3 regions of the Staphylococcus massiliensis genome follow, and region 2 is predicted to be linked to each of the others. Evidence: riboswitches for the same ligand, from Rfam matches in the RefSeq annotation. Region 2 holds a riboswitch; each other region holds the start of a gene.
The links. Region 2 has a riboswitch for S-adenosylmethionine ahead of ACF3N8_RS04385 (Na+/H+ antiporter NhaC family protein). Riboswitches for the same ligand answer to the same signal wherever they lie in the genome.

Region 1: it holds a riboswitch for S-adenosylmethionine, as region 2 does, so the genes downstream of both, ACF3N8_RS02220 (alpha/beta fold hydrolase family protein) here and ACF3N8_RS04385 (Na+/H+ antiporter NhaC family protein) in region 2, are expected to answer to the same signal.
Region 3: it holds a riboswitch for S-adenosylmethionine, as region 2 does, so the genes downstream of both, ACF3N8_RS10105 (methionine ABC transporter ATP-binding protein) here and ACF3N8_RS04385 (Na+/H+ antiporter NhaC family protein) in region 2, are expected to answer to the same signal.

Annotation. Positions count from the first base shown of each region.
Region 1 is NZ_CP171119.1:460,463-470,726, forward strand. It holds gene ACF3N8_RS02190 (YitT family protein) at 1-7, shown strand, start outside; gene ACF3N8_RS02195 (adenylosuccinate synthase) at 988-2,271, opposite strand; gene dnaB (replicative DNA helicase) at 2,552-3,949, opposite strand; gene rplI (50S ribosomal protein L9) at 3,975-4,421, opposite strand; gene ACF3N8_RS02210 (DHH family phosphoesterase) at 4,418-6,385, opposite strand; gene ACF3N8_RS02215 (DUF2232 domain-containing protein) at 6,400-7,302, opposite strand; gene ACF3N8_RS02220 (alpha/beta fold hydrolase family protein) at 7,404-8,369, opposite strand; SAM riboswitch class I at 8,426-8,523, opposite strand; gene serS (serine--tRNA ligase) at 8,960-10,246, opposite strand.
Region 2 is NZ_CP171119.1:941,534-951,797, forward strand. It holds gene hutG (formimidoylglutamase) at 1-550, shown strand, start outside; gene ACF3N8_RS04360 (LysR family transcriptional regulator) at 528-1,421, opposite strand; gene ACF3N8_RS04365 (YjiH family protein) at 1,657-2,934, shown strand; gene hutU (urocanate hydratase) at 2,995-4,659, shown strand; gene hutI (imidazolonepropionase) at 4,659-5,894, shown strand; gene ACF3N8_RS04380 (amidohydrolase) at 6,053-7,180, shown strand; SAM riboswitch class I at 7,302-7,397, shown strand; gene ACF3N8_RS04385 (Na+/H+ antiporter NhaC family protein) at 7,467-8,780, shown strand; gene ACF3N8_RS04390 (SRPBCC domain-containing protein) at 8,866-9,351, shown strand; gene ACF3N8_RS04395 (catalase) at 9,752-10,264, shown strand, end outside.
Region 3 is NZ_CP171119.1:2,093,871-2,104,134, forward strand. It holds gene rnhC (ribonuclease HIII) at 64-993, shown strand; gene ACF3N8_RS10090 (DUF1958 domain-containing protein) at 1,282-2,532, shown strand; gene gmpC (dipeptide ABC transporter glycylmethionine-binding lipoprotein) at 2,607-3,449, opposite strand; gene ACF3N8_RS10100 (methionine ABC transporter permease) at 3,470-4,129, opposite strand; gene ACF3N8_RS10105 (methionine ABC transporter ATP-binding protein) at 4,131-5,147, opposite strand; SAM riboswitch class I at 5,218-5,326, opposite strand; gene pheT (phenylalanine--tRNA ligase subunit beta) at 6,620-9,028, opposite strand; gene pheS (phenylalanine--tRNA ligase subunit alpha) at 9,015-10,085, opposite strand.

The sequences.
Region 1 (10,264 bases), 480 kb from region 2:
TCACTAGAGTTAGTCCGAGTTTTTAATTTATGAAGTTTTGTTTGTTGTGTAATATATGGGTGCTTGGCGCTAAATAAATTTACATTTAAATAATTTTGTTATAAAATAGTTACGAGACTTAGTTGATATTTGTCTCAAGATCAACTTGTTCTGACAGTTGATTTTTTTCAAACCGTAATTGCGGTATCATTCCTTATGAATAGCTATCCTAGGCGTTAAAGTCTAGGGTAGCTCTTTTTTTGGGTTGGATATGGGGGTTGGGGTACGGGAGCTGGAGACCAATTTTGAGGTAACCTTTGTGATATGGCTTCCTTGTTACATTGTTTGTCTCAGTCTTTGTAATAAGGCGTCCTTGTTACTTTGTTTGTCTCAGTCTTTGTAATAAGGCGTCCTTGTTACTTTGTTTGTCTCTGTCTTTGTGATAAGGAAAATTTTCGAAACCGAAAATTTCTCATTATTTTAATTATAGGTGTAAGTATTGATGTAGATTTCTATACGGTAACGGGTTCGTTATGCGATTGTTTTTATTTTCTTTCGCGTAACAGACCCCTTATGCGATTGTTTTATTTTTCTTTCGCACAACGGCCCCATTATGCGATTGTTTTTTATTTCTTTCGCGTAACGGACTCCTTATGCGATTGTTATTTTTTTCTTTCGCACAACGGGCTCCTTATGCGATTGTTTCTATTTTCTTTCGCGTAACAGACCCGTTATGCGATTGTTTCTATTTTCTTTCGCGTAACAGACCCGTTATGCGATTGTTTCTATTTTCTTTCGCGCAACAAACCCGTTACACGATTGTTTCTATTTTCTTTCGCGCAACAAACCCGTTACACGATTGTTTCTATTTTCTTTCGCATAAGGGGGCCTTCCGTATAATTATTAATTCCCGTTAACCACGCTGCCCCCATTTTCAAAAAGAAAAAAGCCAACAAAGTCATAGAACTTTGCTGGCTTAGATATATTTAAGACGTCCGTCCGTCTAATTTACCATAATTTCTCTAGCATGTTTGTTTGGTTGCGGTCTGGACCTACTGAGAAGATTGAGATGTGAACGTTACATAGTTCTGAAATGCGTTCTAGGTAACGACGTGCGTTCTCAGGAAGTTCTTCTAACGTGCGGCAACCTGTAATGTCTTCTTTCCAACCAGGTAACTCTTCGAAGATTGGTTTACAACGCTTAAGTGTGTTTAAGTTAGCTGGGTATTCTGTAATTTCTTCACCGTCTAACTCGTAAGCTGTACAGATCTTAACTGTGTCTAAACCTGATAATACGTCGATTGAGTTGATTGATAGGTCTGTGATACCACTTACACGACGTGAATGGCGTAATACAACTGAGTCGAACCAACCTACACGACGTGGACGACCTGTTGTTGTACCGTATTCGCGGCCAACTTCACGGATGTGGTTACCGTCTTCATCGAATAGTTCTGTTGGGAATGGACCGTCACCTACTCGAGATGTGTATGCTTTACATACGCCGATTACTTTAGAAACGAATGTTGGACCTACACCAGTACCTACTGTAACGTTACCTGCAACTGGGTTACTTGATGTAACGAATGGATATGTACCGTGGTCGATATCTAACATAACACCTTGTGCACCTTCGAATAATACGCGCTCATCTGATTGAAACGCATCGTCAAGCACTTTTGAAGTGTCTGTAACGTATTGTTTTAAACGTTGACCCGCTTCATAGTATGCTTCGAAGATGTCTTCGAATTTGATTTCTTCAGCGTTAAACATACCTTTGAAGTAATCATTTTTATAATCAAGGTTCGTTTTAAGAATTTGTTCGAATGTTTCTTTATCTAAAAGGTCTGCCATACGGATACCCATACGATGTGCTTTATCTACATATGCTGGACCGATACCTTTTTTAGTCGTACCAATTTTATTATCACCACGACGCTCTTCTTCTAGTTCATCTTGTCTAATGTGGTAAGGTAAGATAACTTGAGCACGGTTTGAGATACGTAAATTATCTGTTGATACACCGCGTTCGTTCAAGCCGTCTAACTCTTTTAATAATGCGACTGGATCTACTACAACGCCGTTACCGATAACAGCTAATTTATCTTTATAGAAAATACCAGATGGTACTAAATGTAATTTATATGTTTCACCGTCAAACTTGATTGTATGACCCGCGTTATTTCCGCCTGAAAAACGTGCGATTACATCCGCTTGTTCAGCTAAGAAATCTGTGATTTTACCTTTACCTTCGTCTCCCCATTGTGTCCCAACAACTACGATTGATGACATAAGAGCACCTCCAAGTTTTTCTCATTTAACCATATGTATTCTACCAATACTATTCTGTAATTGCAAACATAAAAACGAACATTTATTTGACTTTTTAAAAGGCGTGCGCCACCGCGATTACGAACCAACAAAAGCCCGCTAAGGCCGTCGTTACAACGTTTATCGCTCAATACATTCTTTTTAAAAATACATACTTCTGAATGATTATGAACGATAAATCAATACAAAAACCGTACATTAAAGCATAAAAACTTTTAAATGTACGGTTAAATACTTCGCATTACATTTCTGCGTGTGCGTAATCAATGTCTGTAAATTTATTATATTGTTTCATGAAGTGAAGTTTAACGGTTCCTGTAGGGCCGTTACGTTGCTTGGCGATAATAATCTCAATCTCACCATTATCATCATTCGTTTGAGGTAAGTTGTCGCCATCTTCATCGTCGTCATCTTCACCACGGTTATAATAATCTTCACGATATAAGAAAGCTACAATATCCGCGTCTTGCTCGATAGACCCTGATTCACGAATATCACTCATCATAGGTCGTTTATCTTGTCGCTGTTCAACACCACGTGATAACTGACTGAGTGCAATCACAGGGCACTCCATCTCTCTTGCGATAGCTTTCAATGTACGCGAAATCTCTGACACTTCTTGTTGACGGTTATCTGACATACGAGAACCGCTTCCTTGAATCAGTTGTAAGTAGTCGATCACAATCATATCGAGGCCGTGCTCTTGTTTAAGACGACGACACTTTGATCTAATATCTGTGATTCGAATACCTGGCGTATCATCGATGAAAATCTTCGTACGTGACAACTTACCGACTGCAATCGTGAAACGATTCCAATCTTCTTCAGTCATCGTACCGGTACGTAAACGGTTTGAGTCTACGTTACCTGAACTACAAATCATACGCGTTGCGAGCTGGTCAGCACCCATCTCTAGTGAAAAGATACCTACCGTAAATTGATCTTCGTGTGTCGCAACCTTTTGCGCAATATTTAGTGCGAAGGCAGTCTTACCGACAGATGGTCTTGCTGCTAAGATGATTAAATCATTGCGGTTAAAGCCCGCTGTCATATTATCTAAATCACGGTACCCTGTTGGGATACCAGGTGTTTGACCACTATTCTGATCAAGCAATTCTGCATTATCGTACACATCACCTAAGACGTCACGAATATCTTTAAAGCCGTCACTCTCACGTGTAGACGAAATATCAAGAATACGTTTTTCGGCGTCATTTAACACGACTTCTAAATCTAACTCATCATTATAACCATCATTTGCGATACTCTCAGCAACATAAATCAACTTACGCTTAATCGCATGCTTAATTACGATGTCGATATAATGATCGATGTTACGAGTTGTAGGTAAGTTATTCGCAAGTTCAGCGAGATATGATGGTCCACCTGACTCACTGAGCTTACCTTCAGTCGTGAGTTGTTCGAGTAATGTAACGATGTCGATCTCTTTGCCGTCTTCATTTAAATTCATCATGGCACGGAAGATGTGTTGATGTGCCATACGATAAAATGACTCAGGAAGTAAGACTTCCTGAGTTGTTATAATCAGTTCTGGATCAATGAGAACTGCACCAAGTACAGACTGCTCTGCTTCATTGTTATGTGGCATTTGATTTTGTTGTTGATACATACCATCCATACGGAGCACCTCATTACCTTACGTATTATTTTTCCACTGTGTGAACGCGTAATGTACCTTCTACTTCTTTGTGAAGTTTAATTGGTACGTTCGTATAACCAAGTGCGTGGATACCATTTGGTAAATCCATCTTACGTTTATCTACTTTGATATCATGTTGGTCTTTAAGTGCTTCAGCGATTTGTTTCGTGCTCACTGAACCAAATAATTTACCGCCTTCACCTGATTTAGCCGTAACTTCAACTTCTAATTCACTTAAACGTTCTTTTAACTTTTTAGCGTCTTCTAATTCTTGTTGTTTTTCTTCTTCTTTACGTTTATTTTGTTGTTCTAATTGTTTTAAGTTACCTGGTGTTGCTTCAACTGCTAAGTTCTTTTTTAAAAGGAAGTTATTCGCATAACCTACTGGTACGTCTTTAACTTCGCCTTTCTTACCTTTACCTTTAACATCTTCTGTGAAAATTACTTTCATGATTCGTCACTCCTATTCATCTGTTCTGTAATTGCTTCTTGAAGTTGTGCGATTGCATCTTCTATATTTGAATCTTTAAGTTGTGTTGCAGCATTTGTTAAATGTCCGCCGCCACCTAATGCTTCCATCGTAAGTTGCACGTTAATTTCACCAAGCGAACGTGCTGATATACCAATTAAGTTCTCTTCACGTTTCGCTACCACATAGGATGCCTCAACGCCATCAAGACTTAATAATTCGTCTGCCGCCTGAGCGACTGTTACCGGATGATAAATCTTTTCGTCAGAGCCATGTGCGATTGCTACGCCATGATCTTGTAATTCTACCGTACGAATTAATTCAGAACGATTAATATACGTATCAATATCATCCTTTAAGAAATGTTGCGTCAGAATTGTATCTGCACCGTGTGCTCTTAAATAGCTTGCTGCATCAAAAGTCCTAGAACCAGTACGTAGTGTAAAGTTGCGTGTATCTACAATAATACCTGCAAACATCACTGTCGACTCTAAACGTGTTAAACGTTGTTCTTTAGGTTGATACTCAAGCAATTCTGTAACAAGCTCAGCAGTCGAACTTGCATAAGGTTCCATATAAACAAGTAATGGGTTTGATATGAAACTATCACCACGTCTGTGATGGTCAATAACCACACGACGGTTTGCTTTATTTAAAATATTTTCATCAAGAACCATTTCTGGTTTGTGTGTATCTACAACAACGAGGGTTGTCTTAGATGTCATGATATCCCAAGCTTCATCCGATGTAATAAAGCGTTCTTTAAGTTCTGGTTTCTCATCAATTTCATTCATTACTCGGCGTAATGTTGGGTCTATATCTTCTTCATTTAATACGATATATGCATCAAGGTTATTCATCATCGCAAATCGTGATACCCCGATAGCTGCACCGATTGCATCAAGGTCAGGTCTCGTGTGACCCATAACAATCACTTTGTCACCTTCCATTAAAATGTCTTTTAAAGCGTGAGAAATAACACGCGCACGAACTCGCGTACGTTTCTCCATCGGGTCAGTCTTACCGCCATAGAAACGAACGTTACCATTCATATTCTTGATGGCAACTTGGTCACCACCACGACCTAGCGCTAAGTCTAAGCCTGATTGTGATAATTCACCTAAATCAATGAGGTTATCTGAACCTTCACCGATACCAATACTTAATGTAAGTTGTGCACGGTAACCGACACTCTTTTCACGAAGTTGACTTAAAATATCAAAGTTCGTATCTTCAATTTCCTTTAAGATACGATGGTTTAAGTATGCGACAAACTGGTCTGAGCTATAACGTTTAAAGTAAACGTCATGCTCTGTTGCCCAGCGGTTAATCACTCTTGTAACCATTGAGTTGATTTCTGAACGTTGTGTGTCGTTCATATTCTGCGTGATTTCATCATAGTTATCTAGGAAAAGCGTTGCAATGATTGGACGCTGATCTTCAAATAATTGAGAAGTCTGTACCTCTTCAGTAATATCGAAGAAATAAAGTACGCCTTCCTCTTCTGCGTGACTAACACGGTAGTGATATGGTTCGTCTGTAATTTCGATTTCTTCTGTCTTTTCTAATTGCTTTAAAATATTAGGATAAACCTCATTAATCGGATCCGAAATGACGTTACGATCAATGCGATCATGCATAAATTGGTTTAACCACTCGATTTGGTCATTTTCATCGAGAATGACGATACCAATCGGCAACGTCTTTACTGCTCTATCACTCGTTCCACATATTTCACCACTTAGTTGATTGACGTATTCGTCCATCTTCTTGTAAGCGTGTCTTAACATGAAAGCTGTAATGATAATCATTACGATAAGACCAATCGTTACAAATAAAGCCAATAACGGCCTAAATATGAACCATATAACAACGATAGCGATCGATGTAATCACCATTAAAAGATAAGGGATTAACAGTGACTTTTTAGTGGTTTGACGGTTCATTTTGTCACCTCAAATCATTTTTTAATGAAGCCTTTTAAATTTATACCTAAATCTAACATTCCAATGAGTCTCGTAATCGGATAAAAGATAACACCTAAAATCACGAAAATAACGGATACCGCTGTAGGGAATCGTTTCTTGTGCGCGAAGTAATGTATTAAACTTAATCCTTGAATAAACATAACTAATTGTAACATAACTTGTAAGTTCAATAGAATGCTTGTCCATGTGTTAATTTCCGTTGTAAACATCATACCCAATAATACGACAAAATATATCCACAAGAATGAGCGGTTCATTTCCCATGAATACAAGGGTTTGAATGATGGTGTTGCAATCTTAAATTCACGTAACATTGGAAAAGTGATGAGTAGATTTAAAAATACAATGAATATGATAAAAAGTACTAAAAATGATGGGAAAGACGCACTTAAGGTATGAATACTATTTTCTAACATATCCATTGACTCTTTAGACACATCACTTACTTTTTGCGCTTCTTTCATTAATGATTCTAACGGTTTAATCATTTGATATGTGAGTGGAATCATTTTTATACTTTGTAAAATCATGATAACCACTAAAGTGATCAGACTTGATATAAATGAAGCTAAGTAAAAAATGCGTTCCTTTGATGCGCGTTCTTTTAACAATTGACCGATCACGGCACTTAAAATAAAGATGATAATTACAATACTTAATGCAAAGACACTTTTCGTAAGCGTTGTAATTATCACCGTGATTAATGCACTCATGCCAAATGATGGAATTGATTTGTGCCATAATACGATACCTGGAATTGTTGCAAATAAAAGTAACAATACGCTAAGCCATGGTACGAAGCTTAATATTATAGCTAAGACAATCATGACACTTGTAGCAATCATCGTTGCTTTAACATCTATTTTCGAAAACAATAATGCCACTTCCAAACTTTATAATCTTTAATCTCTATTCTACAATCTTTAGCGTTGTTATACAATTGTAGTATATTGATTTACAAATCATCAAATTCGGTTTATTTACGCTTATTTCGCGTTACTTTTAAAAAATGATATAAGTTGGGTGCCCATATATTGAAGTTCAATAAAAATCCATCATGACCTACGTTGTCAGGCACATAGAAATGCCTATGATATTTAAATCGTTTCCCTACGTGATAGACGTCTTCGTTTGGATACAATAAATCGTCTTTAAATCCTACTGTGAGGACTTTAGTTTCGAGCGATTTGAAGACTGCATCAACATCTTCACGGCCTCTATCAATATTATGACTGTCTAAGACGTCGAGCAGTGTCAGGTAACACTTCAAATCGAAGCGTTCCTTGAATTTGTCTCCTTGATACTTCTGGTAACTTACCACTTCTTCAGGCGTAAAATTTTCTTCGTAAGACTTTGAAGATCGATACGTTAAGAACCCAATTTGTCTTGCTAAACTTAGCCCTTCCTTACCCGCTAAATGTATACTTTGTCTCGCTATCTCATTGAATGCGCGGCTATATGAAGATGTCTTACACGTTGAAGCGAGAATTACGGCTTTCTTAACGTTAAACTGGTTATTATATAGCAGTTCTATCGCTTGCATACCACCTAAGGACGCTCCGATTAAGATATCAATCGTTTTAAACCCTAAGTGTGAAATACCGATTTCAATCGCGCGAACGATATCTCGTATCGTTAATCTCTCTGGAAAAGCACGCTCAGTTAATGCTGAACTTGAACCAAATGGACTACCTATAACATTGAACGTTAAAAATTGATAATCATGTACAGGCATATATCCCCCATCAATGATTTCTCGCCACCAGCCTGGATCATCATCTGTACCATAAGTTAGATGGTTTCCTGTAAGCGCATGGCAAATGAGGACGAGTGGTTGACCCTTGTAGCCTACGTGCTCGTATCTGAGTTTAAGATTTTCTATTGTTTCACCTGATTCAGTTGTAAATTCACCTAAATGTAACGTATCTACTGTATAGTTCATTCCAAAACCTCCTTGCATATTAAAAAAACACCTTACTCGATTGTAAGGTGTTTGTAGACTTATCAATCGAATGAACGTTGGTTGTAGCACCGTGTCTTGAGATCGGTTGCTGAAGTCTCATCGGGCCAAGTCCCTCCACTTCTCTTAATAAGCAATATGAAATTGATTAAGTTAATCATAACTTATATGGCTTTATTATTAAAGTGATATGTCAAAATATTCTGATAAAAATTACTTTATAGCATCCTTAGTTACACTTCCGTTTGTCTGAAGTAAGACAAACGTCATACTCGGAAAGCTAATATTATGGCGTTTTATTGCTTGTGAATTTTTACTCGAAAATTTAGACTTCCCTGATATTTTTAGACACCCTTCAAACTCCCCTACCCCACCAGGGGGGGTTACTTAATTTAAATAAAACCCTTGATTTAAAGGGCTTTTAAAAAAGAGGCGACCTTAAAAGCAACCTCCCCTCTTCTTAAGTACAATTCATCTTTAATGTCTTAGCAATGATAAAAAAAGAAAGCAACTAGATCGATTCGTAACCGATCTAGATGCTCCTGTTAAAAGCCATTTATAATGTTTAAGATTTATTTATTGATTGGTTCAATCTTAGTTTTACCACCCATGAATGGAACAAGCGCTTCAGGGATTGTAATAGAACCGTCTTCGTTTTGATAGTTTTCAACGATAGCTGCGAACGTACGACCTACTGCTAGACCACTACCATTTAATGTGTGTGCAAATTCTGGTTTAGCATCTTTATCGCGTTTGAAACGGATATTTGCACGGCGTGCTTGGAAGTCAGTTACGTTAGAGCAAGAACTGATTTCTTTGTATTCATTGTAGCTTGGTAACCAAACTTCTAAGTCGTAAGTTTTGCTTGCGCCGAAGCCGATATCACCTGTACATAAGATTACACGACGATATGGTAAGCCTAATTCTTCAAGGATGCTTTCAGCGTTCTCAGTCATTTCTTCTAAAGCATTCCAAGAATCTTCTGGTTTCTCGAAACGTACTAATTCAACTTTGTCGAATTGGTGTAAACGGATAAGACCTCTAGTGTCACGGCCTGCAGAACCCGCTTCACTACGGAAACAAGCTGACATTCCAGTGAATTTCTCAGGTAAGACACCTGGTTGGATAACTTCGTCACGGTAATAGTTTGTTAAAGGTACTTCAGCAGTTGGGATTGTGTAAAGACCTTCTTTTTCAACTTTGAATAAGTCTTCTTCGAATTTAGGTAACTGACCAGTACCATACATTGAATCAGCGTTAACTAATTGTGGTACCATCATTTCAGTGTAACCGTTTTGAGTTGTATGTTTAGTAAGCATGTAGTTCATTAAAGCACGTTCAAGTAACGCACCATCGTTTGTTAAGTATACGAAACGTGCACCAGAAACTTTTGCAGCACGTTCAAAGTTAGCCATCTTAAGATCTTCTACTAAGTCCCAATGAGCTTTGTAATCGAAGTCGAATTCACGTGGCGTACCCCATTTTTTAACTTCAACGTTGTCTTCATCTGAATCACCTTCAGGTACATCGTCATGAATGAAGTTTGGTATACGTGCTAATTTATCTTCAATTTCAGTTTTAACTTCTTTTAATTTAGCGTCTAAGTCTTTGATTTTGTCGCCAACTTCACGCATAGCTTTAATCGCATCATCCGCGTCTTCTTTATTACGTTTTTTCTGAGCGATTTCTTCACTTGCTTTGTTACGCTCAGCTTTAAGTTGTTCAGTTTCGTTAATGTATTCACGGCTTTTTGCATCAAGCTCTAGAACTTCATCAACAACACTAGGCTCCATACCTCTTAATCTAACTTTTTCTTTAACGTAATCAGGTTCATTTCTAAAAACTTTAATATCTAACATCTTCTAAAAACACCCTTT
Region 2 (10,264 bases):
CCACGATATCGCTTACGCACAGTATCTTGGTGCACGTAAAGCGAACCCTGATGCATCAATTGGTTTCATTAATATCGATGCGCATTTCGATAACCGTAAAGAAAAGCATTCGACATCAGGTACTTGCTTTAGACAAATTCTCGATAACGACGATAATGCGGATTACTTTGTATTAGGTATCCAACAAAGTGGTAACACGCAAGGATTATTCGACTATGCTGAGGAAACGAACACTGAATTTGTGACAGCTGATGAATTACAAGGCCAAATCGCGCCACCAATTAAAGATAAAATTGAATTATTCATGCAAAATCATGACATTGTATTATTTACACTTTGCATGGATGTTATTGACAGTGCATACGCACCAGGCGTTAGTGCACCTGCAGTTCTAGGTTTAACGCCAAATATTGTTCTTGAATTAGCAAAACGTATTACGGCGTCAGACAAAGTAAATACAATGAGTATTGCTGAAATGAATCCAACATATGATGTAGATAATCGTACAGCTAAATTAATTGCGAACATTATGCATCATGTGATGTATTAGATTTCATGTCCCAATACTCACGACATAGATTAACTAAGGAAAGCACTTGTTCAGAGTGCTTTCTTTTTTTGAGGTAATTAATGTAAATTGTACGCTTTAGGTTTGGACGCATGCGTAAAGTCTTCAGTTTGCTTGTGTTAAACGATTGATAGTAGACACGCGGGATAACGGCATATCCTAAATGTTGATGAACAAAGTTCGTTGCTGCTTCAAAGCGATCGACTTCCATGACAATGTTCGCGCGGATATTAAGTCGTTTAAAGTAATCATTTAAGTGCTTTCTGACACGGTATTGCTTATTTGGCAAAATGAGTGGCAAATTCTTGATTGAAATTGAACGTTGGTTAGGAAATTTATCTTCTGGCATCACGATGACATAATCTTCTTCATATAACGGGATAGATGTGATATCTTCGTGCTTAATTTGGTCATTCGTTAATCCGATATGAATATCAAACTTGAGTAATTGCTGAATTGTTATTTCTGGGTCTAAAACTTCTGATATTTGGTAATGTTGATCAGGGAATGATTGACGATGTTTATGAATGACTAATGGTACCCAACGGCTCGTCGATTCTAAGATAGACATTTTAATTTTAGGGTCATGGCTAAAGTTAAGGTCGTGCATCTTTTCTAAAGTTTGATGATATTCTTGCACGAGTTCAGTCGCATAGTTGTAAAATTGAATCCCTTTTTCTGTAATTTTGATTGCTTTCGTTGAACGCGTGAGCAATTCATAGCCTAAATCTTCTTCCATCTTCTTAATTGTTGCAGTTAAAGAAGGCTGACTAATATGTAGAAACTGCGCAGCTTTAGTAAAACTATTATATTTCACGATTGCGATAAAGTATTCCAGTTGAATGATCTTCATATATCTTTACTCCTATTATCAAAATATCGTTCCAATTATCTGTCAATTTCAAAAATTCCAATAAATACAGGCGTTTTAATGCGTTTTTAAAATCCCTAAACTATAGGTTTTTAGGGGTGTTAATAGACTTAACCTATAAATAATTAGTTTATTTATATTAGTTAGCTATATTTTATCATATTATAATAGAGAAGGAAGTGGGATGGTACTTAACACAAAGGGGTGTATTAAGTACATGTGGAAATTTTTTGTATATAGTTTTATAGGTATCTTATTCTTCTTTGTTCCTATGGAAATAGGTGGAAAGAACTCAATCTTAATTGATCACTTAGTTACGTTGATCAGGAATACAGTAGGGCCGGTATTACCGTACTATATTTTATTACTTTTAATACTTGGTGCTATTTATCCAATCGTAACAGGTCAATGGAAGAAAACGACTACCGAGAAGATATTTACATTCTTCAAAATCTTAGGGGTAATCATCGGATTTATGGTCGTGTTTAAGGTAGGGCCTGGATTTGTTTTAAATCCTAAGATAGGACCTTTCCTATTTGAAAAGCTAGCGCTACCGCTTGGTGTATTAATTCCTGTAGGGGCAATATTCTTATCACTACTTGTAGGTTATGGCCTACTCGAATTTATCGGTGTTTTATGTCGTCCATTTATGCGACCAGTCTTTAAGACGCCTGGTAAATCTGCAGTAGATGCTGTAGCGTCCTTCGTTGGAAGCTATTCAATTGGTTTACTTATTACGAATAGAGTATATAAAGAAGGTCACTATAACCACAAGGAAGCAGTCATTATTGCGACAGGATTTTCAACGGTTTCAGCTACATTTATGATTATTGTTGCAGAGACACTCGGAATCTTAGAACATTGGAATTTATATTTTTGGTTAACGCTCGTTATCACATTCGTAGTAACAGCAATTACAGTACATATCCCTCCAATCAGATTTGAATCAACAAGCACATACGACAACGTACCTTATCAAAAGGAAATAAAACAAGACATGTCTTTACTTAAAGAAGCATGGGAAGAAGCTAAAATCGCAGTTAAAAACAGTGCATCTTTATGGGAGAACGTTAAAACCAATTTAAAAGATGGTGTTGTTATGACAATTGCAATTATCCCATCAATCATGTCAATTGGTTTCTTAGGGTTAGTAATCGCTGAATACACACCGATTATTAAGTATATCTCTTATATTTTCTACCCGTTCTTAATGTTCTTTCCGATTGATGATGTATCAACTTTATCTCAAGCAGCAACGCTTTCAATCATTGAAATGTTATTACCTGCGGCGGTTGCAGGTAGTGCCGATTTAGCAATTCGTTTCACAGTAGGTGTGATGAGCGTATCTGCCATTATCTTTTTCTCAAGTGTTGTACCAGTTATTATGTCAACGGACATTAAAATCTCGGTATGGAAGCTTGTTGTGATATGGTTTGAACGCGTTATTTTAACTTTATTAATCACATTACCAATAGCATTACTTATTTTTGGGTAACACATGAATGTACCTTTTAAAATAATAGATTTATTTAATTCAGTTTAAGGAGAGATGGAAATGAGAAATATTCAAGCAAAAAAAGGTTTAGAAATCGAATGTAAAGGCTGGGAACAAGAAGCAGTCTTACGTATGTTATATAACAACTTAGATCCTGAAGTTGCTGAACGTCCAGAAGACCTAGTTGTTTACGGTGGAATTGGTAAAGCAGCGCGTAACTGGGAAAGCTTCGATGCTATCGTTGAAACACTTCGTAATTTAGAAAAAGACGAAACAATGTTAGTTCAATCAGGTAAGCCAGTAGCTGTATTTAAAACTCATGATGAAGCACCACGTGTTTTATTATCAAACTCAGTATTAGTTCCACATTGGGCTAACTGGGATCACTTCAACGAATTAGATAAAAAAGGTTTAATGATGTACGGCCAAATGACAGCTGGTAGCTGGATTTACATTGGTTCACAAGGTATCGTACAAGGTACTTTCGAAACATTTGCTGAGCTTGCTAGACAACATTTTGATGAAGACTTAAGCGGCACAATTACATTAACTGCTGGTTTAGGCGGCATGGGTGGTGCGCAACCACTAGCTGTAACAATGAACGGCGGTGTTGTTATCGGTATTGATGTTGATGAAACACGTATCGACAAACGTATTGAAACACGATATTGCGACGTTAAAACAAGCGATTTAGAAGAAGCAATTAAATTAGCTACAGAAGCTCGTGATGAAGGCAAAGCTTTATCAATTGGTTTAGTTGCTAACGCAGTAGATGTATATGAAGATTTACTTAAACGTGATGACTTTAAAGTGGATATCATCACTGACCAAACTAGTGCACATGACCCATTAAATGGTTATGTTCCACATGGTTATTCTTTAGAAGAAGCGAAAAAATTACGTGAAGACGATCCACAAGAATACGTTAAAAAAGCGAACGCTTCTATGCGTAGACACGTTGAACAAATGTTAGAATTCCAAGAAAAAGGTGCCATTGCATTCGACTATGGTAATAACATTCGTCAAGTAGCGCATAACGAAGGTTTAGAAAACGCATTTGATTTCCCAGGTTTCGTTCCTGCATACATCCGTCCATTATTCTGTGAAGGTAAAGGACCTTTCCGTTTCGCTGCATTAAGCGGTGATCCTAAGGATATCGAACGTGCAGACGAAGAAATGCGTAAATTATTCCCTGAAAATGAAAAACTTAATCGTTGGTTAGACTTAGCTCAAGAAAAAATCTCATTCCAAGGTTTACCATCTCGTATTGCTTGGTTAGGTTATGGTGAACGTGCGAAAATGGGTGTAGCACTTAATAAATTAGTGCGCGACGGAGAAATTTCAGCACCTATCGTTATCGGCCGTGACCACTTAGATTCAGGTTCAGTAGCAAGTCCTAACCGTGAAACTGAAGGTATGCAAGATGGTTCTGACGCTGTAGGTGACTGGGCAGTACTTAACGCTTTAATCAACACAGCTGCAGGTGGTTCATGGATTTCATTCCACCACGGTGGCGGTGTAGGTATGGGTTACTCACTTCATGCTGGTATGGTAGTTGTAGCTGACGGTTCAGAAAAAGCTGAAAAACGCTTAGAACGTGTATTAACTACAGATCCGGGTATGGGAGTAGTAAGACATGCTGATGCAGGTTATGACATCGCTAAAGAAGTAGCAAAAGAAAAAGGTGTTCATATTCCAATGATTACAGAGAAAGGTGATAAGTAATGAACGATTTAGTTATTCAAAACATTAAGGAGCTTGTATTACCTAAGAAGACTGACAAACCTTTAAAAGGTAAAGCACTTGATGAATTAGAAATTGTTGAGAACGGTACAGTTGTCGTTAAGGACGGTAAAATCGTTTATGCTGGTCCGCATACAGAAGAGTACGAAGCTGAAGAAACAATCGACGCTACTGGTAAAGTTGTATCACCATCTTTAGTAGATGCGCATACACACTTAATTCACGGTGGTTCTCGTGAACACGAAATGAGCTTAAAACGCCAAGGTGCTTCATATTTAGAAATCCTTGAACAAGGTGGCGGCATCCTTTCTACAGTAGAATCTACACGTAAAGCATCTGAAGATGAACTATTCGAAAAAGCAGAACATGACTTATTAACAATGATTCACCATGGTGTGTTAGCTGTTGAAAGTAAAAGTGGTTATGGCTTAGATAAAGAAAACGAATTAAAACAACTTAAAGTTTCAAATCGTTTAGCTGAAAAGTATAACCTAGATATGCGTCACACTTTCCTTGGACCACACGCTGTACCTAAAGATGCTGAATCAAACGAAGCATTCTTAGAAGAAATGATTAATTTATTACCTGAAGTTAAAGAATATGCAGACTTCGCTGATATCTTCTGCGAAACAGGCGTATTCTCAATCGAAGAATCTAAGCGTTATATGCAAGAAGCTAAGAAACATGGTTTCGACGTGAAAATCCACGCTGACGAAATCGACCCATTAGGTGGTTTAGGACTTGCAATTGATGAAGATGCAATTTCTGCTGACCACTTAGTTGCTTCAAGTGACGAAGATAAGAAAAAACTTAAAGATAGCGAAACTGTAGCTGTATTATTACCAGGTACAACATTCTACCTTGGTAAAGAAGAATATGCAGATGCACGTGGTATGTTAGAAAACGACGGTGCAATTGCAATCGCTACAGACTACAACCCAGGTAGTTGTGTAACTAACAACTTACAAATGGTTATGGCTATCGCAGCATTAAAACTTAAATTATCACCAAACGAAATTTGGAATGCTGTAACAGTTAACGCTGCTAAAGCAATCAACGTTGATGCAGGTACTATTAACGAAGGTGACAAAGCGAATATCGTGCTTTGGAACGCACCTAACCACGAATTCGTTACGTACAAATATGGTGTTAACCATGTAGATAAAGTTATCAAAGACGGTAAAGTTATCGTAGATCGTGACTTATCTTTAAAATAAAGCATTGACTAAATGCTATACCCCAACGCTTTAGATAAGTGTTGGGGTATTTTTATAATCTTTTTTACGCTATGTTATCACAAAATTCTAAAAATTGTGTTATCATAGCACTATAGTTTTCGTTAGGCGTATTTTTAAATAACAGGGGAGTCGATATCATGTATGACTATGAACAAACGATTGAATGGAGACGGATGTTTCATCGCTATCCAGAACTTTCTGATGAAGAATATCGTACGACTAAAAACATTAAGAAGATCCTTAAAAAGTTCGACATCAAGATATTAGATTTTGACCTTGAGACGGGTGTTGTTGCTGAAGTTGGTTCAGGGGATCGCATGATTGCCATACGTTCAGACATCGATGCCTTACCTATTCATGAGGAAGTGTTTAACACCTTTAGATCTAAATATGATGACGTGATGCATGCATGTGGTCACGACATTCATATGGCGAGCGTGCTAAGTGCTGCAGTTAAGTTAAAGCGCATTGAGGATGAACTTCAAGGGAGTGTGAGATTTGTCTTTCAACCAGCAGAAGAACTTGGTCATGGTGCTACAGACATGGTTAAGGCGAATGTGTTAGAAGGTTGCGAGGCGATACTTGGTTTTCACAATTATCCTTCTTTAAAAGTCGGTGAATTCGGAGTGAAATCAGGTATCTTAACATCTAATGTTGATCGTTTCGAGTTTGAAATCACTGGAAAAGGCGCGCACGCAGCGCGACCGGAAGATGGTAACGATCCTTCAATCGTTTTAGGTCAGTTAATTACAAGCATACAATCTATAGTAAGTCGCAATGTTTCAGCGTTTGATCGCGCTGTTGTATCTATAGGTGAAGTGACAAGTGGTAAAACATGGAATGTCATTCCAGAGACTGCTTATGTACAAGGTACCGTGAGAACCTTTGATAAGAAGGTTCAAAGCTATGTTGAAAAACGATTAAAAGACATTGCGACTGGCTTAGAAACCATGTTTGATGTCGATATCAAGACAACCTATACTCATTTACCTGGTGCTGTGTACAATGATTATAAACTTACTGAACAATCGATTGAAGTGGCAAAAGAAACTGGATATGACGTAACAATTTTTGATGAACCACTCACAATTGGCGAAGATTTTTCTGGCTTTACGAAGCACTATCCAGGTGTGTTCGTTATGATTGGCTCAGAAAGTGAGTATCAGTTGCATCATCCGAAATATGATCCAGATGAAGGTATTCTAGAAAAAGTACCGGACTATTTCGTGACATTAGCGAAGCGGTTACTTAATCAGGAAAGTTGATTGATTAAGTGTACCAAATATATTTAATTAAGAATTAAATTTAAATCATGTATTGATTAAATGTTTTACCAATGCTAAAATGAGTTATTAACTCGAGCACAAATTCAAAAATCTTATATAGATCTTATCAAGAGAAGTGGAGGGACTGGCCCTACGAAACTTCGGCAACATGGTGATGCGTGTGCCAATTCCAGAAGCAATATGCTGAAGATAAGAAGTTAAATTCAACCTTTCTTCTTTTTCACATATTAAAGAAGAAAGGTTTTTATTTTAAGGAAGTGATGATATGACAAAGGAAAAGGGAAATGTATGGGGCTTATTGCCTTTATTAATATTTGTAACGTTATTTATCGGAGTAGGCATTATCACTGGTAACTTTAGCACGATGCCTTTAAATATTTCGATTATGATTGCTGTAGTAATTGCATTATTTATGAACCATAAAACGTCCTTTAGTAAAAAGGTCGACGTCTTTACGAAAGGTGCAGGACATTCTAATATCATTCTAATGGTATTTATCTTCTTACTCGCAGGTGCCTTTTCAAAGGTGACAGAAGAGATGGGAGGCGTTGAGTCAACTGTTAACTTAGGTTTATCTTTGATTCCCACTAATTTATTACTCGTAGGGTTATTCTTAATTTGTATGTTTATTTCAATCTCAATGGGAACGTCCGTAGGTACTGTTGCAGCGATTGCACCAGTTGGATTTGGAATTAGCCAAGCAACGGATGTATCAAGCGCACTTGTGATGGCAACTGTAGTAGGTGGTGCGATGTTTGGTGATAACTTATCTATGATTTCAGATACAACGATCGCTGCTGTACGTACTCAGAAGACGCAAATGAAGGATAAGTTTAAGGTGAACTTTAGGATTGTATTACCTGGTGCCATTTTGACAATGGTGCTTTTATGGATCCTGACGCATGGTATTACACTCGATCAATCTAAGTCATATGATTTTAATTTAGTGAAAGTGATACCTTATTTATTAGTACTTATTTTGGCTTTAATCGGTGTTAATGTCGTGATTGTGCTGTTATCTGGTACGCTCTTATCAGGCATTATTGGATTTATAGATGGCTCGTTTGATTGGAAGGGCTTTTTAAAGGCAGCCTCTGAAGGTGTCATTGGTATGGAAGACACGGCGATTATCGCGCTCTTAATCGGTGGTTTAATTTCGATTATCGAGTTCAATGGCGGTATTAGATGGTTGCTTGAATTTGTGAATGCCAAGGTTAAGTCGAGACGCGGTGCAGAACTTGGTATTGCTGGCCTTGTCAGTGTTGCTGATATTTCAACAGCGAATAATACGATTTCAATCTTAATGGCCGGTCCTCTTGCGAAAAGGATTGCCGACAAGTACGACATTGATCCAAGAAAGTCGGCAAGTATCTTAGATATCTTTGGTAGTTGTTTCCAAGGGTTCTTACCGTATAGTCCGCAAGTTATTGCAGCAGCTGGTGTCGCAAGTATTTCACCAGTAATGCTAATTCCTTACTCGTTCTACCCATTCATTCTTGGAATTAGTGGTGTTGTCGCGATTATACTTGGTTTACCAGTTCTTAAATCTAAACGAAAAGCCGCTCATAACGAAAATTAAGACCATATAGTTTTTGACTTTGTGTATTATACGTTAGAATATATATTAACAAGTATGATAGACGAAGAATGGATGTGTAAAGCTAATGCAAGAAGAAACAGTGCAAATTGAAATTGTTCGTTTAATGAAAGTTTCGCCTGAAACACTATATCAAGCTTGGCTCCACCCTGAATTATTGCGTCAGTGGTTCTTAACAACGCCAAGAACGAATCAAAAGCTCGACAATGACCCTGTAGAAGGTGGAACTTACGAAATTATTGATGCTAAAAATCAAAAGGAATTACGTGTAGTTGGTACATACCAAGTACTTATTCCTGATCAACACATTGTCATGACAATGGGTATGCCGCATTTAAGTGATGTTGAAGATTTAATTGAACTTTACTTTGAGGAACGTGAACCTGGCATTTGCCAAATGACATTTAGATATCAAAGTGATATTCCTAAGGAGCGTCGTTTAACACGTCTTGAATACAAGCAAAAGAAAAAGGAATATCATGATTCCACTGTGCATGGATTTGAAATGATGTTTGATAAACTACAACAAGTAATTGAAGAAGACGACGAATAATTTCCTTAACAGCATGCTTTCCTGGGGCGTGGCCGGAGCCTGTAGTCTCCGGACTCACGCTACTCCCCTAGGAGTCAGCTGTTAGGAAATTATCTTACTCTTACGAATCGTATTTCATTAAGAACAAATTGAATCAATGACTGAGATGACCGACACGTATGCGTGTCGGTTTTTCTTTTGGTGATAGGGCGTAGCTATCTAAAAAACGTTTGTGGTGCTATAGGGCTTTTCAAGGAGGGGCGCCACGGAGATGATGTAAATAATGATTATTGCTATGTAACATATTTCATCCATGACATATTATTACAATAATTGGTAGTAATTTGCTTGTAGCGTTTTTAATGTTTCGGAAGTGGTAAATAGGAAGTATATCTACATATATCTAAAGGGAGGATTTACTGTGGTTAACAAAAAAGAACAAGATTTAGAAAAAGATATTGTAAATAATGACGGTAAAGCAATGACGACGAACCAAGGTCTTAAAGTAAGCGAAGATGAAAATTCACTACGCGCTGGTGAACGTGGTCCTACACTTCTTGAAGATTTCCATTTCAGAGAAAAAATGACGCATTTCGACCATGAACGTATTCCTGAACGTATCGTGCACGCACGTGGTTTCGGCGCACATGGTGAATTCGAATTATATGAAGACTTATCTGAATATACGTATGCGGACTTCTTAACAGATACGTCTAAAAAGACACCAGTATTCGTACGTATCTCAACAGTTCAAGGGTCAAAAGGTTCTCCAGACGCAGTTCGTGACGTACGTGGTTTCGCGACTAAATTCTATACTGACCAAGGTGTATTTGACTTAGTAGGTAACAACATTCCAGTATTCTTTATTCAAGACGCTATTAAGTTCCCTGATTTAATTCATGCTGTTAAACCAGAGCCACATAACGAAATGCCT
Region 3 (10,264 bases), 1.2 Mb from region 2:
CATATATACGTTTATCCTTGTTATGATATGATGTATATAAGTTTATTAAAGTGAGGAAGTCATATGACAAACGTAGTTTTAAAATTAAAAGATACAGAAATCAAACAGCTTATGTCTAAGATTAAATTCGAACAGTCAAAGCTACCTCAAGGTATGAAAGCAAAGTGCAAATACAAAGGTGTTACGATAAATATTTATAATTCGAATAAAGTCATGTTTCAAGGTAAAACAGCACAAGAAGTTTCAAACCAATTACTTGGCCATCAAGCATCTCAAAGTACACCATCAAGCGCATCATCCCATCCAACAATTCCCTATAATCAATATAGTTGTATCGGTAGTGATGAAGCAGGTAGCGGAGATTATTTTGGACCATTAACAGTTTGTGCGAGTTACGTTTCTAAAGATCAAATTCCCCTACTTAAAACACTTGGTGTTGATGATTCAAAACGTCTCAACGACACCAAGATTGTTGAATTAGCTGAACAACTCGTCACGTTTATTCCACATTCGCTCATTACTTTAGATAATGTAAAGTATAATGAACGTAAAGCACTCGGTTGGTCTCAGGTTAAGATGAAAGCCGTGTTACACAATGCGTGTATCACTAACGTTCTCAATAAAATTGACCAAACAGAACTTGATTACATCGTTATTGATCAATTTGCGAAAAGAGAAGTCTATAAGCATTACGCTTTAACTGAGATACCTTGCGATAAGAAGACAAAATTCGAAACTAAAGGCGAGTCTAAGTCATTAAGTATAGCTGTGGCGAGTATTATTTCAAGATATGCTTTTGTTAAACATATGGAACAAATAGAGCATAAACTTAAACTCGATATACCTAAAGGTGCGAGTGCGAAAGTCGATCTTCAAGCAGCTAAATTGATTCAAAAATACGATATTAATACTTTAGACACTTACTCAAAGCGTCATTTCAAAAATAGAGACAAAGCATTAGATATTTTAAACAAAAGGGGTCATTCAAAATGAGTACAATGTTGTTAATTCAAGTTATTTTTGGCATATGCATATTTGGTTATTTACTTTGGTATATTTCTAAAAAGCTTTTTAAAAATAAATAATATTTACTCAGACGTATATTTAAAAGACTTTTCACAAAAAAGAATAAAAATATACGTCTTTTTTACAATTAATTTAAAGCAATTTAAACCTAATACAACTTTTATTTGTTAAAATAGAAGCTATACGCACATACAAAGTAACTTATGAGAAATCGATAACCTAAAAAATTTATAATAAAGTGAAAGGATTCCTGTGATGAGAAAGTTACATATCATTTTAGGTTTATTGCTTATTTTAAATTTGGTGTTTCCCACTCATATTTATAGCAAGACGTCACCTTTAGAACCTATCAACCAAGATCATCGTATTAGTAAACAATACACACCTAATGCGCTTGCAGTCACAACGGAAAGCGGACAAATTTTATACCAATATCACTATAAGAGCCAGGTCGATCCAGCTTCTTTAACTAAAATGATGACCATGTATCTAACACTTGAACAAGTTGAGAATGGCAATTTAAGTTTAGATGATACGGTTAAAATTACACCTAAAGAAGAGAAGCTTTCAAAGATGCCAAGTTTAGCATCCTTTAAATTAAATGCGGGCGAAACGTATACGATTGACCAACTATTAAAGCAAACGGCTATTGTTTCAAGTAATGCAGCAACCATGGTTTTAGGTCGCAAAATCGCTGGTAGCCCTTCTAAATTTACGCATCGAATGAATGACAAAGCGAAAGCCTTAGGTATGACGCACACACATTTTGTAAATCCAACTGGTGCATCAAACGACTTACTAAAACCGTTTGAACCTATAGACTATAGGAAAGAACTTAAGACCTCTACGACTGCTGAAGATTTAAGTTTATTAATGCATCACTTGTTGAAAGACCATAAACAAGTATTGAATTACTCTAAATTGAATGCGGATGTTCAAAAAGGACGTAAAATGCGAACGACAAATTTATCTTTACCTGGAGAAAGTCGAGGATTTAAAGGTTCAGATGGTTTAAAAACTGGAACTAGCGATAATGGGTATAATTTAGCTCTCACAAATCATAAAGATAACTTAAGGTTAAATGTTGTCGTGCTCAATGTGAAACCATACCCTAGTGATGATGCTGAGAAAATGCGTCACACCATCGCAAATCGTTATGTTAAACAAATGAGAGAGAAATACGAATATAAGAAAGTCTTATCCAAAGGTAGACATGAAATTAATGATAAGGTGTATGATGTTAAAACAGATTTATATGATGTCGTACCTAAAAATATGAAAAATTACTCTTATAAGATTAATGAAGGACGTATTGAACTCGATTACGATCGTTCATTTATTAAGGGAACTAAAGCACCATCAGTTGGTGTAGAGAAAGTTGATACCCTTAAAGACAAAATCATGGACAATCTGTTATTAATTATCGTTTCGATTCTATTCTTGTTAACGTTCATACTCGCTATAACGTTATTTATCATGTATCGAATTTATAAACGAAGTAAGTAGAAGAATAATATAAAAATAAACGAGCCTAAGTATTCAATTGAGTACTTAGGCTCGTTTTTATATCTGCAATATAATTATTTTAAGCTCTTTTGAATTTTATCAATTTCATCTTGTTTAAGGTCGACGATGATTTCGCCATCTTTTGTATCTTCTTTTAACGCTTCTTTAGCTTCTTTTGAATGGTATAATTCAGCAATACGTTTGTATGTTTTGTTATCTTTGTCTTTAGTGTTTACAGCTATAAAGTTAATATAAGGCTTAGTTGCTTCACCTTTTGAACTTTCTAAGTAAATTGGGTCTTTCTTAGCATCTAGACCTGCTTTAGTAGCAACACCATTGTTAATTATAGAAATATCTACTTCATCTAGAGCTCTAGCAGTTTGTTGAGCATCAACTGCTTTAATTTTTAGATTTTTAGGGTTTTCTTTAATCTGTTTAGGTGAACCTGTTAAGCCAAAGTCTTTATCTAATTTGATCAGACCAGCTTTTTCTAAAAGTTTTAATGCACGTGCTTGGTTAGAAACATCGTTCGGAATGATGACTTGAGCACCATCTTTATTATCTTTAACGTCTTTGTGCTTTTTAGAATAGATACCTAATGGCGCAAGTACAGTCGTTCTAATTGGTGTGATATCTGTACCTTTATTCGCTTCTTGGAACTGATTTAAAAACGCAAAGTGTTGGAAAGCGTTCATGTCGATATCCCCATCTGATAAAGCCTTATTCGGAACATTATAATCAGAGAATTGTTTAATCTCTAAGTCAATATCTTCTTCTTTAGCAAGTTCTTTAACTTTCTCCCAAGCTTTAGTATCGTTCGATGCAACACCTACTGTAACTTTCTTACTATCACCTTTATTGCCACAAGCAGCTATAAATAAGATGATGACTAAACTTAATGCTAGTAATTTTTTCAATTTAAATTTCCCCTTTGTTATTAATTTTTCCTTACTTTTCTAGCGAGTAAATTACCTAATGATTGAATAAGTTGAACCATTACAACCAGAATGACAACGGTGATAATAATAACCATCGTGTCAAATCTTTGGTAACCGTATGCTAAAGCTAGGTCACCAATACCTCCGCCTCCAACAGCACCGGCCATTGCAGTCGCACCGATAAGTCCAATAATTGAAGTTGTCAGTGCTAAAATAAGTGAACCAAGTGCCTCTGGTAGTAAGAAATATCTTATGATTTGAAAAGGTGAAGCACCCATTGCTTGTGATGCCTCAATAACGCCACTATTCACTTCAAGTAAAGAGTTCTCTACCAAACGTGCGATGTAAGGTGCCACATAAACCGTTAAAGGTACAATGGCAGCTTCAGTACCAATTGACGTCCCCACAATAAGCTTCGTAAAAGGCACTATCGCAATAAGTAAAATAATGAAAGGTAATGAACGTAGTACATTAATAATTGGGTTAAGTAAATGATAAATAAATGTTTGCTCCCAAATACCACCCTTTTTCGTGATAACAAGTAAGATACCAAGAGGAACACCAATTAGCGCACCCAATACTAATGAAATAGAAACCATTAATAGCGTTTGATATAACGCTTCAAATAATTGTGAAACATCGATAGAAGAACCAAGCATGTTATATCACCTCTTCATATTCAATATTATGTATATTAAAGTAATCATAAGCCTTGTTTATTTGATCAGTAGGTTCGTTAAATCGTAGTGTTAAATAGCCTACTGAAGTACCTTGGATTTCTGTCATCGATGCGTAAATTAAATTAACATCTAAATTTAAGTTCCTAATAAGATGCTGTAATATCTGATCACCAATTTGCTTACCTTCAAGGTATAATTTGATATCTACAACATTTTGAGTAGAAGGAAGATGAGCTTTTAATGACTCAGGCAAGTCCGTTTTTATAATCGTTGAAATAAAGCTTTTAGCAGTTTCTGTTTGAGGATGGCCTAGTACCTTTAATACATCTCCATGTTCTATTACGCGCCCTCTTTCCATTACTGCGACCTTATTACAAATTTGTTGAATCACACTCATTTCATGTGTGATTAAAAGAATTGTGACATCTAAAGATTGGTTAACCTTCCTCAACAAATTTAAAATTGATTCTGTTGTTGAAGGATCTAACGCACTTGTCGCTTCGTCACAAAGAAGAATTTTTGGATCTGTTACGAGTGCACGTGCTATTGCTACACGCTGCTTTTGACCACCAGATAATTCATTCGGAAATTGTTTACCTTTATCTTCAAGACCAACAAAGGCTAACATTTCAGAAACCTTTTGATTGATGTACGATTTTGATCTCTTTTGAAGAATGAGTGGTATTGCCACGTTGTAAAAGACTGATTTTGAGTTTAAAAGATTAAAGTGTTGAAAAATCATACCGATATCTTTCTTTACTAAACGAAGTTGCTTGGGTTTGAGTTGATTCATTCTCTGGCCATCCACAATTACATCACCAGATGTTGGCTTTTCAAGTTGGTTAACTAGGCGTATTAACGTACTTTTACCAGCACCACTATATCCAATAACGCCATAAATATCTTTTTGGGCTACCTTTAAGTCAATATCCTTTAACGCCTGTATTTCTAGCGTATTTTTATAAAAGGATTTATTTACCCCTTTGAACTCTATCAATGTAATGCCTCCTTAAAACTAAAATAAAAAACCTATGGATAAGACAAGTCCATAGGTTCGAATACTACTTGTCTCATCTTTACAACTTCACGTTGCAGGAATTGGCACAGTTTTCAAAAACGATTGAGCCTGTTGCCGAGGTTTCAAAGGGCCTTTCCCTCCACCTCTCTGGATAAGATTCAGAATATTTAATTATCGGTACAACTAATCTTACTATATTACTCAAGATTGTCAATAGATTTTTTGAAATTTCAGAATATTTTTTGTCATGCCCTTGTATTTCGCGATTTCAGGCATTTTTAAATCCCTTTTTTTAAAAAGCCCTAGAATATAGTATTTATTTTTAATGCGTATTAAAATAACACCATCTTTTATTTTTTATTTATAATATAATTTAATCAATAAAAATGTAGCAACAGTTATGCGTTTACCTCCAGCTATTTATGTGTTGGTATTGGAGGTGGTACGATGAGAATTTTAATTGAATTAAGTATTGAAATAACTTTTAGTATTTCATTATTGTTTCAAGTAATTGTCATATGGTACTACGCAAGAAAGATTAAAAAATAAGCTAGCTAATGTGTGAGGACATTAGCTAGCAAGCTGTTGGTAAACATATAGTTGAACTTGTTTAACGCGAGTTCGATATGTTCTATATTTTTCCACCTAGTAAATCCTTTAAAATAGCTAGGTTTTTTTTATATTTTTATTATACACTGCTTAGTAATAAAAGTAAATGATTTTTATTTTATATTATTAATTGAAAATTACAACGTATTTTACTTGAATAAAAGAGGCTGAGACATAATACTACAATTCCCTTAAACAGCATGCTTTCCTGGGGCATGGCCGGAGCCTGTAGTCTCCTAAAGCCCAACTCGTATTTTCAATACGATAGTTGGACTTACAAAGAAGCTCAGGCTTCTTTGTTCATGAGGAAGAGCCCCGGCTTGCATAGCTTGTTAATTTGCTACGCAAATTTCTTTGCCAGGGCCCCGCCCTCTGAGTCAGCTGTTTTGAGAATTGTATGAAATAAAGCTTAAATGCTCTATTTCACGACTTATGTCCCAGACTCTTGGTTCACTCAATACATTTTACGAAAACTAAGGTGGAAAGGAGTAAAATATTTGATTTAAGTATTTAAATCACTATTGGTATTTCATTATTGTTTCAAAAAATTGTCATATGGTATTACGCAAGAAAGATTAAAAAATAAGCTAGCTAATGTGTAGAGACATTAGTTAGCAAGCTGTTGGTAAACATATAGTTGAACTTGCTTAACGGGAGTTCAATATGTTCTATACTTTCCACCTAATGGTTTCAACAAAAATGGATGGGTGTTTTATATTTACATAATACACCATTCATTTATAAATGTAAACAATATTTATTTTATATTACAGATCACGAATAAAAAAACATAAATATTAAAAAAAGAGCTCGGGCATGAACCCAAACTCTTATAGCTCTAATTAACCACGTAATGTAGCACCATTATTTTCAAGTGCTTCTAGAATACCATTATGCACTTGCGTAACTTGTTCTTCAGTAAGTGTTTCTTCTTTATTTAAGTAAGATAATCGTATCGCTACAGACTTCTTACCTTCTTCCATATGTTCACCTTGATAAACATCGAAGACAAGCGCATCTTGAAGGATATCTTTGCCATTATCTTTAATAATTTTAACTAGTTCTGCACCTTCTACATCACGATCAACCACTAAAGCAATGTCACGAGTTACGCCTGGGAATTTAGGAATAGGTTCATAATTAATATAGCCTACAGATGTTTCCATAAGTTTATCGTAATTGATTTCAAAGACATACGTACGTTTTAAGTCGTAATCTTTTTGTACACTTGGGTGTAACTCACCGATAAATCCTACTACATCGCCGTCTAATAAAATTTCAGCTGTACGTCCTGGATGCAAGCCATCAATATGAGCTTTTTGATAATCGAATGTTAGATCGAGCTTTTCAGCTACACGCTCTACAACACCTTTTACTAAGAAGAAATCAACTTCTTCTTTCTTTTGTTGCCATAGATTTGACACATACTCACCCGTCATAATACCACTTAGATATTCGACTTCGTCCGGCAATTGGCCTTTTCCATTACTGAAAAATACGCGACCAATTTCATAAAGCATGACGTCATGATTCTTACGTGCCACGTTATAACTTGCAGCATCAATTAAATGAGGTAATAAACTTTGACGTAACGTAGAATGCGCTTCACTCATTGGCATTAGTAGCTGTGTTGTATCTTTATCAGACATACTAAAATCTTTAGCACGCGCTTCGTCAACGAGTGCATATGTCATCGCTTGATTTAAACCAGCACCCTCCATCGTTTGCTTAACAAGACGTGTCTTCATTTGACGGTCAGTTAAACTACCAGATGTAACATCTTCAAAGACAGGTAACGTTGACGGGATTTCATCGTAACCGTAAATACGTGCAACTTCTTCAATTAAGTCAGCATGGATGGTAATATCACGACGTCTTGAAGGGACATGAATCTTAACAGCGTCCCCTTCAGATTTCTCAGCTTTAAATCCTAACTGTAGAAACACATCGATGATATCTTGATCATTTAAATTTAAGCCAATTGTATCGTTAACCTTCTTAGGCGTAATTTCAATCGTCTTCGTTAACGCACCTAATGAACCATCTGACACACGCGCTTTAAGGACCTTACCGCTTGCATACGTTTCTAATAAATAACAAGCACGGTCTACCGCTTCATCAACAAACTCTAAAGCTAAGCCCTTTTCAAAACGACTCGAAGATTCACTGCGTAGGTTTAAACGACGTGACGTATGACGGATTGATACAGCGTCGAAGATAGCACCTTCAATTACGACATTTGTAGTTTGGTTTGTCACCTCTGAAAAGTCTCCACCCATTACGCCTGCTAATGCGATAGGTTCTTGTCCATTAGTAATTACTAAATCAGAAGTCAATAACGTTCTTTCTTTATCATCTAAAGTTGTCATCGTTTCATTATCACGAGCTTGACGTACGACAATTTCTTTCGAACCGATTCGATCTTGATCGAACATATGAAGAGGTTGACCGTATTCAAGCATTACGTAATTCGAGATATCTACGACATTATTAATCGGACGAATGCCAGCTTTCATTAAGCGCGCTTGCATCCACATAGGTGATGGTGCCACTTCTACATTTTTAACGACACGCGCACTATAATAAGGAACCTTGTCTTGAGCTTCGATACTTACTGATAATTCTTCAGAAGCCTGTTCATCTAATTCGTTAGATTGAGTTTCAGGCTTATGAATCTCTGTTTGATAAAGTGCTGCGGTTTCGTAAGCTGTACCGATCATACTTAAAGCATCTGCACGGTTAGGTGTTAAATCAAACTCCATCACTTGGTCATTTAAATATAATGCATCTAAAGCATTCGTTCCAGGTTCAACTTCTGTAGGAAATACGAAGATACCTTCTTCTGCTTCTTTAGGAACAACGTTCGAATTTAGACCAATTTCTTGTAAAGAACAGATCATACCTTCTGATACTTCACCACGTAATTTAGCACGCTTGATTTTAATGCCACCTGGCAAGCGACCACCTACTGTCGCTACGATAACATGTTGCCCTTGATCAATATTTTTGGCACCACAAACGATTTGAACTGGCGCCTCTTCACCAATATTCACTTTACAAATACTTAGCTTATCGGCGTCAGGGTGTAGAGATTTTTCTTCTACATAACCTACCACTAAATTTTTAATCCCTTGTGAAAAGTCATGTAAAGCATCTACCTCAATTCCTGAACGTGTGATACGCTCTGCTAATGCTTCAGTTGTTACATCTATTTCAACATATTGTTCTAACCACTCTTTAGATACGAGCATTTTCGTCACCTCTATCTTCTACTGATTTAAATTGTTCTAAGAATCGTACATCGTTCGTATAGAAATGTCTGATGTCTTCAATGCCATACTTCAACATAGCAATACGGTCAGGACCCATACCGAACGCAAAGCCAGTATATTTATTTGAATCAAAGCCTGCCATTTCTAACACATTAGGGTGAACCATGCCTGATCCTAAGATTTCAATCCAACCTGATTGTTTACAAACGTTACAACCTTCTCCGCCACACTTGAAGCAAGATACGTCCACTTCAACAGACGGTTCAGTAAATGGGAAGTAGCTAGGACGTAATCTGATTTCACGTTCTTCGCCAAATAACGCTTTAGCAACGAGTTCTAACGTACCTTTAAGATCACTCATCTTGATATTTTCAGCTACGACAAGTCCTTCAATTTGAGTAAACTGATGACTGTGCGTCGCATCATCTGAATCACGGCGGTAAACTTTACCTGGGCAAATGATCTTAACCGGGCCTTTACCTTTTTTCTTTTCAAGTGTGCGTGCTTGAACAGGTGATGTATGTGTACGCATTAAAATTTCATCTTCAATGTAAAAGCTATCTTGCATATCACGTGCTGGATGTGATTTCGGTAGGTTTAAAGCTTCGAAGTTATAATAATCTTGTTCGACCTCATAACCATTTACAATTTCATATCCTAAACCTAGGAATAAATCTTCAATTTCTTCAATCGTGCGCGTTAAAGGATGTTTCGCACCGAGTTTAATTTGACGGCCTGGTAACGTTACGTCGATTGACTCAGCTTCTAATTGCTTATTAAGACGTTCAGTTTCAAGAACCTCTTGTCTTTCCGCAATTTCCTTTTCAATTTGTTGACGTACTTCGTTCACTTTTTGACCATAAGCAGGCTTTTCCTCTTTAGGAAGGTCTTTCATATGTTTCATTAAGCCTGTTACAGATCCTTTTTTACCTAAATATTTAACCTTAACATCTTGTAAAGCCTTTTCATCGGCCGCTTCGTTAATATCAATATGTGCTTGTTGCACAATTTCTGACATGACTTCTGTTTGTTCCATTTGTATCCTCCTTTAAATACAAAAAGACCTCCGCCCTATAATAGGGACGAAGGTCTTCCGTGGTACCACCCAAATTTATGCATACGCATACACTTTTAATTTATTGATAACGGATGATGACATCCGACTTAAATTTCTTTAAGTAGCTAAAAAGGTGAACCAATCTAGCCCAGTAGGAA